DNA from 2 places in the Rhizobium sp. AN68 genome. Region 2 is predicted to be linked to the other one. Evidence: riboswitches for the same ligand, from Rfam matches in the RefSeq annotation. Region 2 holds a riboswitch; the other holds the start of a gene.

Region 1 (5,887 bases), on a different contig from region 2:
GGGGGAGATCGGGTGAGGTTTTCGCCTCGGTCCCCATTAACGTCGGTATCGCGATCTCGTCCGCCAACTAAAACGCCCGGGGCAGGCCACTTGTCGATCTCCCCCTTGAGGGGGAAATGTCCGGCAGGACAGAGGGGGGTAAGCCCTACGCTCCACTCTAACCTTCACTCCCACCACCGATAAAAATGATGCACCGGTCCCCGACCGTTCCCGACGGCAAGCCCCCGACCAGCGTTAAGCGCCCCATTCAGATAGTCCTTCGCAAGACCAACCGCCTCACGCAATTCACAACTCTTGGCCAAATGAGCCGTAATCGCCGCCGCCAGCGTGCAGCCGGTCCCATGGTCGTTTTTCGTGTCAACTCGCGTAGCGGAAAGCGCCTGCACGGTGCCGTCTGCAAACAGATAATCCGTACTCTGCGGCCCGTCGCCATGGCCGCCCTTGATGAGCACGGCTTTCGCGCCCACCTTTAGGATCATCTCGGCCTGACGGGTGATCTCCGCCTCGGTGTCTGCAATAGGCAAGCCGGTGAGAAGCGCTGCTTCAGGCAGGTTCGGCGTGACGATGGTGGCGAGCGGCAGCAGGTCGCGCCGTAATGTCTCGATCGCATCCGCATGCAACAGACGGTCGCCGGAGGTCGCAACCATCACGGGGTCGAGCACCACCGGCTGGGGCTGCTGCCGAAGCCTTGCAGCTATGGCCGCGATGGTTTCGATCCGCGATACCATGCCGATCTTCACCGCATTGACGGCAAGATCGGAAAAAACAGCGTCCATCTGCGCGACGATGGTGGCGACGGAAATATCCTCCACTGCCGTCACACCTTTGGTGTTCTGGGCGGTGATGGCGGTGATGACGCTGGCGGCATAGGCGCCGAGTGCCGAAAAAGTCTTGATGTCGGCCTGAATGCCCGCGCCGCCGCCGCTGTCTGAGCCGGCGATGGTCAATGCGATTGCTGTCATGGCTGTCTCGCTTTCAGCGCTGCATCGACTGCCGCGCGGAAGTCCCTGGTTGTGCTGGCAATATCGTTTGCGCGGAAGATTGCAGAAATGACGGCGACACCATCCGCACCGGCGGCGATGACGTTCGGCACGCGGGCAAGATCGATACCGGCGATGGCGCCCACCGGCATGCCCGGCCGCAATTCGCGGAGCAGAGTGCGGAGCGTCGTAAAGCCGTCGAGGCCGACAGGCTTGTCTGGATTGACCTTGGAAACGGTTTCGAACACGCCACCAATGCAGGCGTAATCGGCGGGCATGGAGGCCGCCCGCTCGGCATCGGCGCGGTTCTTGACGGTGAGGCCGATGATCGCCTTATCTCCAAGGATGCGTCTGGCGGTTTTGGCATCCATATCATCGGCGCCGAGATGCACCCCGTCCGCGCCAGAGGCGAGCGCCACATCCACCCGGTCGTTGATGACCAGCGGCACGCCCGTGCCGGCAATGGCTTCGCGAATTGCGCTGGCGTTTTCGATCATCTCCCGCGTGGAGGCGTGTTTGTCGCGATATTGGAGAATGGTCGCGCCGTTGAGTGCGGCCGCCAGAGCAAGCTCGCCCAAGGGCGCAACATCGCCGAGGCTCGCATCGACCAACGCGTTGAGACGGTAATCAACCTTGTTCATGCTCAATCCTCGCATCGTTTATTATGTCTTCGCCGGAAATTTCTGAAAGCACATCGAGAAATGCCGGCTCGAATGTGCCGGGGCCTTTGGCGTTTTTCGCTGCCAGTTCGGCTGCGACACCCGTGATGGCGAGGGCGGCGGCGGCGGCCGTCAGTGCGTCTTTTTCCACCGCCATGAAGGCGGCGATGACCCCACCCGATAGGCAACCCGTGCCTGTCACCTTCGCCATCCACGGGTGACCGTTGACGATTCTGACACTCCTTGTGGCGTCGCGCAGGTTATCGACAGGTCCGGTCTCTATCCTGATGGCGTTCGGAACAGCACCGATCAGGCTCATCTCAGCGCTGTTGCCGCGCACGATGGTGGGTCCAAGCGAGATCAGGTCACGCGCGAACGCCAGTCGCGATGGCGAATAGTCGCAATGCACGGGGTCCAGAATCCACGGCTTGCCAGCCGCGCGGGCGATCTCGACGGCAAATCGAATGACTTTTCGCCGGTCGGCGTCGAGCGTGCCGAGATTGATCGTTACCGCATCGGCTTTCGTGACGAAAGCACCGATTTCTTCGAGTGAGGTTGTCATCGAGGGTATGCCGCCGACAACGGTAATGCCGTCCGCGGTGAATTTCTGTACCACGGTGTTCATCAGGCAATGCACGCGCGGGCGCGTCTGCCTTACCCTTTCGAGGATCTCTGCGGCCTTCGCCGCAGTCGGAAAACTGTTTGCCATGGTTATTGCAACTCCACGGCAATGTCTTCCGCCGCCGGCGCCCGCTTGATCAGTTGCATGTCCTGCATGAAGGTGCCGAAGCGTGTGTAGCGGGTGCGATCGAGTGCGGCTGGACGTTTGGCGAAACGCGGCAGCGTATCGAAAAACGCCTGCTTGTTCAGCCCGTCGTCAAGGTTCGGATAGGCCTTGATGAAAAGCTGCCAGGATTCTTGCGGGTGGTTGGTGATGAAAATAGCAGCCTGCTCAACGGCCGAGAGAAAACGCGGCAGGCGGCTATCTTTCACGAGATCACGATGGGTGACGAAGATGAGCTCGTCATAGGCGGGCACGCCATGTTCCTCGGGGAAGAACGAGCGGCCTTCGTGGCCTTCAAGCTTCATCTGCGTCAGTTCGAAATTACGGAAGCCGCCAAGCGTGGCATCGACCTTGCCGGCGATCAGGGATGGCGAGAGTGAGAAATTGACGTTGACCAGTTCAACATCGTCCTTTGTCAGTCCCTCCTTCTCCAGCATGCGCTTCAGCATCGCATCCTCGAAACCGGAAACCGAGAAGCCGACCTTCTTGCCTTTCAGGTCCTTCAGGCTCTTGATCGGCCCGTCGGCCAGAACGGTGACGGTGTTCAGCGGCGTTTCGACCAGCGTGCCGAAACGGACGAGCGGCAGCCCTGCATCGTGGTCGAGATAGAGGTTCGGCTGGTAGTGTACACCGATATCGGCCTGCTTTGCCGAGACCAGACGCGGTACGGCGGATGGGTCTGCGGGCGGGATCAACTCGACCTCCAGCCCTGCATCGGCGAAAAGGCCGCGTTCCTTGGCAATCACCATCGGGGCATGGTCCGGGTTCACGAACCATTCCAGCAACACGGTAAGCTTGTCGGCCGCCTGCGATTGCACAGGCGAAAGCACGCTTGCTGCCGCGACGACGAGGGAAAGAAGAGTTCGTTTCATGGTGCCGAAAGTCTCCGCAAATGTTTGAAAGGAATGAGATGGTCTGTTTCTTTGGCCCAGGGGGCGAGGTTGGCCGTTGCCCGGTCGACGACAAGCCGCAGCAGCACCGCCATGAGGGCGAGAATGGTCATGGCGGCGAACATTGTGTCGGTCTGCATGCGGGCATTGGACTGGATCATGACAAAACCGAGCCCGGCGGAGGCGCCCACCCATTCGCCAATGACCGCGCCGAGCGGGGCGAGCGGAGCTGCGACCCTCAGCCCGGAAATGAGTGAGGGAAGCGCCAGCGGCACACGCAGCCGGGTGAGGATTTGCCAGTGGCTCGCCTCTGTCAGCGAGGCGGCATCGAGGATTGTCCGATCCGTGCGATTGAGGCCGTCGGTGAAGGCTGAAGCGACGGGGAAAAAGATGATGATCGCCGTCATGACAACTTTCGAGGCCATGCCGAAACCGAACCAGAGTACGAGAATGGGGGCCAGCACGAAGACCGGAAATGCCTGCAACACGAGAACCATGGGCCAGACGAGGCGGCCAAAACGCGGGACGGCGGCAATCGTAAAGGCAACGAGAATGCCGGCGGCAATGCCAGCCGCAAGCCCGACAGCCATTTCACCTGATGTCACCATGGCCTGTCCGAACAGGAAGGCTGGCTGGCGCAGGAGTGCTGCGGCAACATCGGCCGGCGAGGGCAGGATGTAGCGGGGCGGTGCAAGCAGCCAGATGCCCAGCTGCCAGACAATCAGAATAAGAACGACGCCCTTCAGCGCATGGGAGGCACGCATCGGCCGGGGCTCAGACGCAGCCGTACCGTATACGAAGGGAAGGATGTTTCATCATCATCGTTCGGTCTCCAGCTGTGGCGATCACGGAGATCCGGGCAAAGCGGAGAAGAGAAAGGGCAGTACCGCAAACGCGCTACAGTTTCCGTTCCTACGCCGGCATGACCCGGATCAGGTTCAAGGGTCCGGCTCATCGCCATCTCAGCACCGTCAGGTGCTCCCCTCGGAAGAGACTGTTTTGCTAGGAGGGTTTTGAAGTAATGTCAACGTTGAAAGTTAACGAGAATATTGGCGAATTTGCCGCGAACATATTAGTTGTCGATTATATTAAGTTTATCAAAAATTAGTTATTTATTGAAACCGCTTTTCAATTCCGCTGTATTAGCTTCAGCTCCCAGATTGGTTGGGGGCGAACTTGAAAAACTTCTGGCGAGAGAAATCTGGAAATTTTGGCATTCTGACCGCGCTGCTCATGGTGCCTCTGTGCGGGGCTGCCGGTGTGGCGCTCGATATTACGCGCGGCATGTCGGTCAAAGCCGATCTGCAGCAGGCGGCGGATTCCGCGGCTCTGGCGGCAGTCGCCGATATGTCCGCAAGTGTTCAGGCGGCAAAGAAGATGTCGGGGGACGGTGTCATTCCCGTCGGCAATGAAGAAGCCCGGGCATTCTTCGATGGCAATCAGCGCGGCGACGCGGACTACACCATTACCTCTGTCGATGTCTCGGTGATCAAGCACGGCAATGTGGTCGAGTCGTCCGTCAGCTTCAAGGCGTCGGTCAGCACGACCCTCTCAGGGCTTCTGGGGAAGGATTTCGTTTCGGTTGCCGGCACGGCCACGGCCAAATACGAAACGGAAACCTTCAGCGATTTCTATCTTCTGCTTGATAATACGCCCTCCATGGGAGTGGGCGCGACACCCACGGATGTTGCCACCCTGGTTGCGAACACTGGCGATAAATGCGCTTTTGCCTGCCACATCGTGAAGGACGGCGTGGCAGACCCGAACAGCTATTACTTCAAGGCCAAGAAACTCGGGGTTACGACGCGTATCGACGTGGTTGCCAAGGCAACCGCCAGCCTGATGGACACGGCAAAGTCCACGCGCAAAAGCAGCAATCAATATCGCATGGCCGTCTATACCTTCGGGGAACGGGCGGAAGATACCAAGCTGCTTGAGGTCGTTTCGCTGACATCGGATCTGGACGCAGCAAAGAAAAAAGCTGGTGAAATCAACCTTATGTCAATCCCCTATCAGGGATACAACAACGACCAGCAAACAGATTTCGACCGGGCACTGATCCAGATTGGAGATAAGGTCGGCAGTTCGGGCACGGGCGCAAGCTCGGCGAACCCGGATAAGGTTATTTTCTTTGTTTCAGACGGGGTGGGCGACAGTTACAAGCCGTCCTCCTGTACGAAAAAACTGACGGGAGGCCGCTGTCAGGAGCCGATCGACATCAAAGACTGTACGAAACTGAAGGAAAAGGGTTTTCGTATCGCGGTGCTTTATACCACCTATCTGCCGCTGCCGACGAATGACTGGTATAATAGCTGGATCAAGCCCTTTCAGGCGGAAATCGGCTCACGCATGCAGAGCTGCGCTTCCCCGGGCCTGTATTTCGAAGTCAGCCCCTCCCAGGGCATCAGTGACGCGATGACGGTGCTGTTCAAGAAAGCCATTACATCACCACGCCTGACGGGCTGATGGCCGTTTAGCGAGGCCTGTTAGAGCATCGGTTGAACGCCGCAATATTTGCGGCGTTTTTTGAAATGGCCGGAAGGTGATGCTTCAAGCGATATTGCGAAGCTGTTC
Region 2 (5,887 bases):
TGCCCGCGGCGCGCGTTCTCTGGTGCTCGCCGGTGCGCTTGGTGGAGCGAGAAGCGACCACGCACTTCAGCACCTTCTTTACGCGGTGGCGCTTAGTGAGCGTGGTCTCAACGTTACGCTGACCTCCGGCGAAGAGGAGGCCCGCCCGCTGCTGGCGGGGTCGTTCGACCTTGATCTGCCACCCGGTGCGCTGTTTTCCGTTGTCGGGTTTACCGACCTTGTGGGGCTCGATATCGGCAATGTGCGTTATCCTCTCAAGGATTTCCCGCTTGCTTTCGGCTCTTCCCGCACTATTTCCAATGTCGCGAATGGCGGCCCTGTGCATTTCTCGCTGAAAAGCGGAAAAGCCATCGTGCTCGCCCGCCATTATGATCTGACCGGAGCCTGACGCCTTGGCACCCCCAATTTTGAAACTCGATGACATCAAGCTGACCTTCGGCGTGACCCCGCTGCTCGACGGCGCCAATCTTCAGGTGGAGCCGGGCGACCGCATCTGCCTTGTCGGACGCAACGGTTCGGGCAAGTCGACCCTGATGAAGATCGCCGCCGGTCTGGTCGAGGCGCAGTCGGGCGAGGTTTTCCGTCACCCCTCCGCCACCATCCGTTATCTGGAGCAGGCGCCGGATTTTGCCGGTTACGACACCGTGCAGGCCTATGCCGAGGCGGGGCTGGGACCTGGCGACGATCCCTATCGCGTTACCTATATTCTCGAGCATCTGGGCCTGACGGGACAGGAACATCCGGATAGCCTGTCCGGCGGCGAAGCGCGGCGTGCGGCCCTTGCCCGCGTCATGGCGCCTGAACCCGATATTCTGATGCTGGACGAGCCGACCAACCATCTGGACCTGCCCACCATCGAATGGCTTGAAGGCGAGTTGCAGCAGACGCGTAGCGCGCTGGTGCTGATCTCGCACGACAGGCGTTTTCTGGAAAAGGTTTCGACCTCGACCGTGTGGCTGGATCGCGGCCAGTCCCGTCGTCTCAATCGCGGTTTTGCGTATTTCGAGGAATGGCGCGACAAGGTGCTGGAAGAGGAAGAGCTGGAGCAGCACAAGCTCGGCAAGGCCATCGAGCGTGAAGAACACTGGATGCGTTACGGCGTGACCGCGAGACGCAAGCGCAACATGCGCCGCGTGGGCGAGCTTCAGGCAATGCGTGCGGACTATCGCGGCCACAAGGGACCGCAGGGGAGCGTGCAGGCGACGGCTGCGGAGGTGCGGGAATCCGGCAAACTGGTCATCGAGGCAGACGCAATCACCAAGTCTTACGGCGAGCGCGTGATCATCGCGCCGTTTTCGCTACGCGTGCATCGCGGTGATTGCATCGGTCTCGTCGGGCCGAACGGTGCCGGCAAGACAACGCTTTTGAAGATGCTGACCGGCCAGCTTCAGCCCGATAGCGGCACGGTAAAGCTCGGCACCAATCTGGAAATCGCGACGCTTGACCAGAAGCGTGAAGATCTCAATCCAAACGATACGCTCGCTCATTACCTCACCGACGGTCGCGGCGACAATTTGCTGGTCAATGGCGAGTTGAAACATGTGACGGGTTACATGAAGGACTTCCTGTTCCAGCCGGAACAGGCCCGCACGCCCATCCGCAACCTCTCCGGTGGTGAGCGCGCCCGTCTTATTCTTGCGCGCATTCTGGCGCGGCCTACCAACCTGCTGATCCTTGACGAGCCGACCAACGATCTCGATATCGAAACGCTCGATCTGTTGCAGGAAATCGTTGCGGGCTTTTCCGGCACGGTCATTCTCGTCAGCCACGACCGCGATTTCCTCGACCGTACCGTCACCTCCACAATCGCGCCCGCCAATCCGGACCAGCCGGATGGACGCTGGATCGAATATGCCGGCGGCTACTCGGACATGATGGCGCAACGCAAGGGTGCCGCAGAAGAAAAGCGCAAGGCGGAGAAGCAGGAAAAGGCAAAGACCGCCCCTTCCGCCTCCGCGTCGCAGGACCCCTCAAAGGCCAAGGGCAAGCTTTCCTTCAAGCAAAAATTTGCGCTCGAAAACCTTCCAAAGGAAATGGAGAAGGCGCAGGGCGAAATCGCCAAGCGTGAGCAGCGTATGGCCGATCCCAATCTGTTCACCAAGGACCCGGCTACCTTCAATACGCTGGCGCAGGAAATGACGAAGCTGCGCGAAAAGCTCGAAGCCATGGAAGAGGAATGGCTGGAGTTGGAGATGCTGCGCGAGGAAATTGAAGGGTGACTTGGTCGCGATTTCTTGACTGAGGTCTCATCCACCTTTGACAGGGAGGCGGAATTGCCGTTTCCTGTGCGGGTTCGGAGGAGTTCAGAAAATGCGCATGATCTTCGTCAATCTGCCGGTCAAGAATATCGAGACATCGAGAAGCTTCTTCACGGCTCTCGGTTTCACCTTCAATCCGGAATATTCGGATGACCGCACGCTCTGCATGATCGTTGAGGAGAACATCTTCGTGATGCTTCTTCAGGAGGAGCGTTTTCGCGATTTCATCAATGGCGATATCGCCGACGCCACACGCAGCACCGAGGTCCTGACCTGTCTCACAGCGGGAAGCCGTGAGGAAATCGACCGGATGATCGAAACGGCGCTCGCCTCGGGTGGCAGCAGCTGGAAACCGGTTCAGGATCACGGTTTCATGTATGCCGGTAGTTTTCAGGATCCCGACGGCCATGTCTGGGAACTGGTGCACATGGTGCAGCAGGCCTGACGGCAGCCATCTTGCCAATCAGAGACAGCGGGACTACATCATCATCTTGATCTAACGGGGTGTCTTTTGTGCTTGCGTGCAAAAGGCTGAGAGGCTTGCCAACCCGAAGAACCTGATCCGGTTCATACCGGCGGAGGGATTAGACGGCTTAAGGCAAGCGGCTATTTCCCTTTTCGTTTTTTGAGGAGATACCCGTGCGCCGTCGTCTTTTCCTGAATTCCCTCGTTGCCGTTTCGTTGTTTCTGCCCGGTCTTGCCACTGCTCAGGACAGACAGGAACTGACCGTCTACACCTATGAAAGCTTCGTTTCCGAATGGGGTCCCGGCCCCAAGGTGAAAGAGGCCTTCGAGAAAGTGTGCGATTGCACGGTCAATTTCGTCGGTGTGGCGGATGGCGTGGCGCTGCTCAACCGCCTGAAGCTTGAAGGGGCGGCGTCGAAGGCGGATGTCGTTGTTGGTCTCGACACCAATCTGGTCGCGGAAGCGAAACAGACCGGCCTCTTCGATATCAGCGGTATCGATGCATCGGCGGCCAAGGTGCCGGGCGGTTACAAGGACGACATTTTCGTCCCTTACGACTACGGTCATTTCGCCGTTGTCTATGACACGCAGACGATAAAAAATCCGCCGACGAGCCTGAAGGATCTGGTGGACGGCGATCCTTCACAGAAAATCGCCATTCAGGACCCGCGCACCTCCACGCCGGGGCTTGGCCTGCTGCTCTGGGTGAAGTCCGTTTACGGCGACAAGGCACCGGAAGCCTGGGCGAAGCTCCGGAAGCGCATTCTCACTGTTACGCCGGGCTGGTCGGAATCCTATGGCCTTTTCACCAAGGGTGAGGTGCCGATGGTGCTCTCCTACACCACGTCGCCTGCCTATCACATGGTCTCGGAAAAGACGGATCGCTATCAGGCCGCGGGTTTTTCCGAGGGGCATTACATCCAGATCGAGGTTTCCGGCCTTCTCAAAAACGCGCCGCACAAAGAACTGGCGAAGCAGTTCCTCGCTTTCACGCTCACATCAGGATTTCAGGATGCCATTCCGGAAAACAACTGGATGATGCCGGTCGCGGCAACGTCCACGCCCCTGCCCGAGGCATTTTCCAAACTCGTCGTACCGCAGAAGACCTTCCTGATGGACCCGGAAGAGGTGGCGAAGAACCGCAAGGCCTGGATCGACGAATGGCTTGCGGCCATGAGCATGAACTGAGCAAGAGGCACGCCCGCGCATGATGCTGCGTCGCGACTACAGATGGTCGATCATTGGCGGAACGGCGGCGTTTGCCGCCGTTTTCCTGTTCATGGCGCTTGCTGTATCAGCACTCCTGTCTTTCGATGCCGGCACATCCGCCACCGGAATCGTGGATGCCTACACGCTGCGCATCCTGCGCTTCACGCTCTATCAGGCAACGTTGTCCACTGTTCTTTCCATTGTTCTCGGCCTGCCGGTGGCGCTTGCGCTCTCCCGCAGACAGGATTTTCCGGGGCGGATTTGGATTATCAGGTTGATGGCTGTGCCGATGGGGCTGCCGGTCATCGTCGGCGCCTTCGGCATCATCACGATCTGGGGCAGGCAGGGTGTTTTGAATACTGCCCTTGTTTTTGCCGGTGCGGAGCAGCCCTTCAGTATTTACGGCCTTTCCGGCATTCTCATCGCCCATGTGTTTTTCAATCTGCCGCTTGCGGTGCGGCTGATGCTGGCCGGGCTGGAGCGGATTCCGGGCGAATATTGGCGGATGGCGGCAAGTCTTGGCATGGGGCCGGTTTCGGTTTTCCGCTTCATCGAGTGGCCGGCCGTCTCGCGGCTTGTTCCCGGTATTGCCGGGCTTGTCTTCATGCTGTGCGCCACCAGCTTCACGCTAGTGCTTCTGCTGGGCGGTGGACCGGCGGCGACGACACTTGAGGTCGCAATCTATCAGGCGCTGCGGTTTGATTTCGATCCGCAAAGGGCAATCGCGCTTTCGGTTTTGCAGATTGCAGTCACAGCAGTTCTGCTCGGCCTTCTTGCCTTTTTGCCATCGCCCGAGGCGGAAATTGCCTCGCTTGGCCGCCCTGTTCGCCGTTTCGACGGCAAGCGCGTTGGCGCGCGCCTGTGGGACGGAGCGGCAATCATTTTTGCGGTTCTGCTGGTCGGCCTGCCGCTTGTTGCCATAACCGTCTCGGGTTTGGGGGCCGATCTGCCGCGTCTTTTGTCAGCGCCGATCTTCCTGCGTGCGGCGGCGACCAGCCTTGCAATCGCTGCGCTCTCCGCAACTCTCGTCGTGCTCTGCTGCTTTGCGATTATCGGTGCGCGACAGGCCGTGGGCTCCAGACGGCACGCGGCTCAGCCCTTGCGCCTTTTGTCCGCCACGCTCGGGGCGGGGTCATCGCTGGTGCTGCTGGTGCCGCCCGTCGTGCTGGGAAGCGGGTGGTTCCTGTTGCTGCGGCCCTTTGGAGATGTCAGTTTTTATGCTCCCGTTCTCGTGGCGCTCATCAACATGCTGATGGCGTTGCCGCTTGCCATGCGGGTGCTGGAGCCAGCCTTCACCAGCCATTTTTTACGCACGTCCCGGCTCTCCGCCAGCCTTGGGCTTCAGGGACTGACGCGGCTGCGGTTCGCCGATCTGCCGGTACTGCGGCGGCCGCTGCTGATGGCGTTTTCCTTTGCCATGGCTCTGTCGCTCGGTGATCTCGGGGCGGTCGCCCTGTTCGGATCGGAAAATTTCGTCACGTTGCCATGGCTGGTCTATAGCAATATGGGCAGCTACCGCACCAATGATGCCGCCGGATACGCGTTCATCCTTGGCGTCGTCTGCCTGCTGCTTGCCGCGGGCGGCGTTTCACGGCAATCCCAATCAGCAAGGGCGAGCATATGACGGGTGACGAATTTGCCGTGGGGTTGGACAAGGTCAGACTGCGGCTCGGAACGCAGGATTTCGATCTCGATTGTATATTCCCGCAAGGCCAGATGACTGCCGTCGTCGGTGCATCCGGTTCTGGCAAGTCGACGCTCCTCAATCTCATCGCTGGTTTTGAATTGCCCGATTCCGGGCGCGTCCTGATCGGCGGGCGGGACATGAAGGCGCTCGATCCTTCCGAACGACCGGTCTCCTCGATCTTCCAGGATAATAATCTTTTCGCCCATCTCGATATCTTCACCAATGTCGCGCTCGGCATCAGCCCCGGGCTGAAGATGCGGGCGGAAGA

What was found. Region 2 has a riboswitch for thiamine pyrophosphate ahead of thiB (thiamine ABC transporter substrate binding subunit). Riboswitches for the same ligand answer to the same signal wherever they lie in the genome.
Region 1: another riboswitch for thiamine pyrophosphate. It lies ahead of RBH71_RS05610 (ABC transporter permease); the one in region 2 lies ahead of thiB (thiamine ABC transporter substrate binding subunit).

What each region holds. Positions count from the first base shown of each region.
Region 1 covers NZ_JARWMI010000002.1:473,475-479,361, reverse strand. The annotation lists gene thiD (bifunctional hydroxymethylpyrimidine kinase/phosphomethylpyrimidine kinase) at 165-962, opposite strand; gene thiE (thiamine phosphate synthase) at 959-1,621, opposite strand; gene RBH71_RS05620 (hydroxyethylthiazole kinase) at 1,608-2,348, opposite strand; gene RBH71_RS05615 (ABC transporter substrate-binding protein) at 2,351-3,295, opposite strand; gene RBH71_RS05610 (ABC transporter permease) at 3,292-4,077, opposite strand; TPP riboswitch at 4,206-4,308, opposite strand; gene RBH71_RS05605 (TadE/TadG family type IV pilus assembly protein) at 4,490-5,779, shown strand; gene RBH71_RS05600 (alpha-glucosidase) at 5,864-5,887, opposite strand, start outside.
Region 2 covers NZ_JARWMI010000003.1:2,609,431-2,615,317, reverse strand. The annotation lists gene RBH71_RS25730 (thiamine diphosphokinase) at 1-388, shown strand, start outside; gene RBH71_RS25725 (ABC-F family ATP-binding cassette domain-containing protein) at 393-2,219, shown strand; gene RBH71_RS25720 (VOC family protein) at 2,311-2,703, shown strand; TPP riboswitch at 2,749-2,859, shown strand; gene thiB (thiamine ABC transporter substrate binding subunit) at 2,898-3,911, shown strand; gene thiP (thiamine/thiamine pyrophosphate ABC transporter permease ThiP) at 3,931-5,556, shown strand; gene RBH71_RS25705 (thiamine ABC transporter ATP-binding protein) at 5,553-5,887, shown strand, end outside.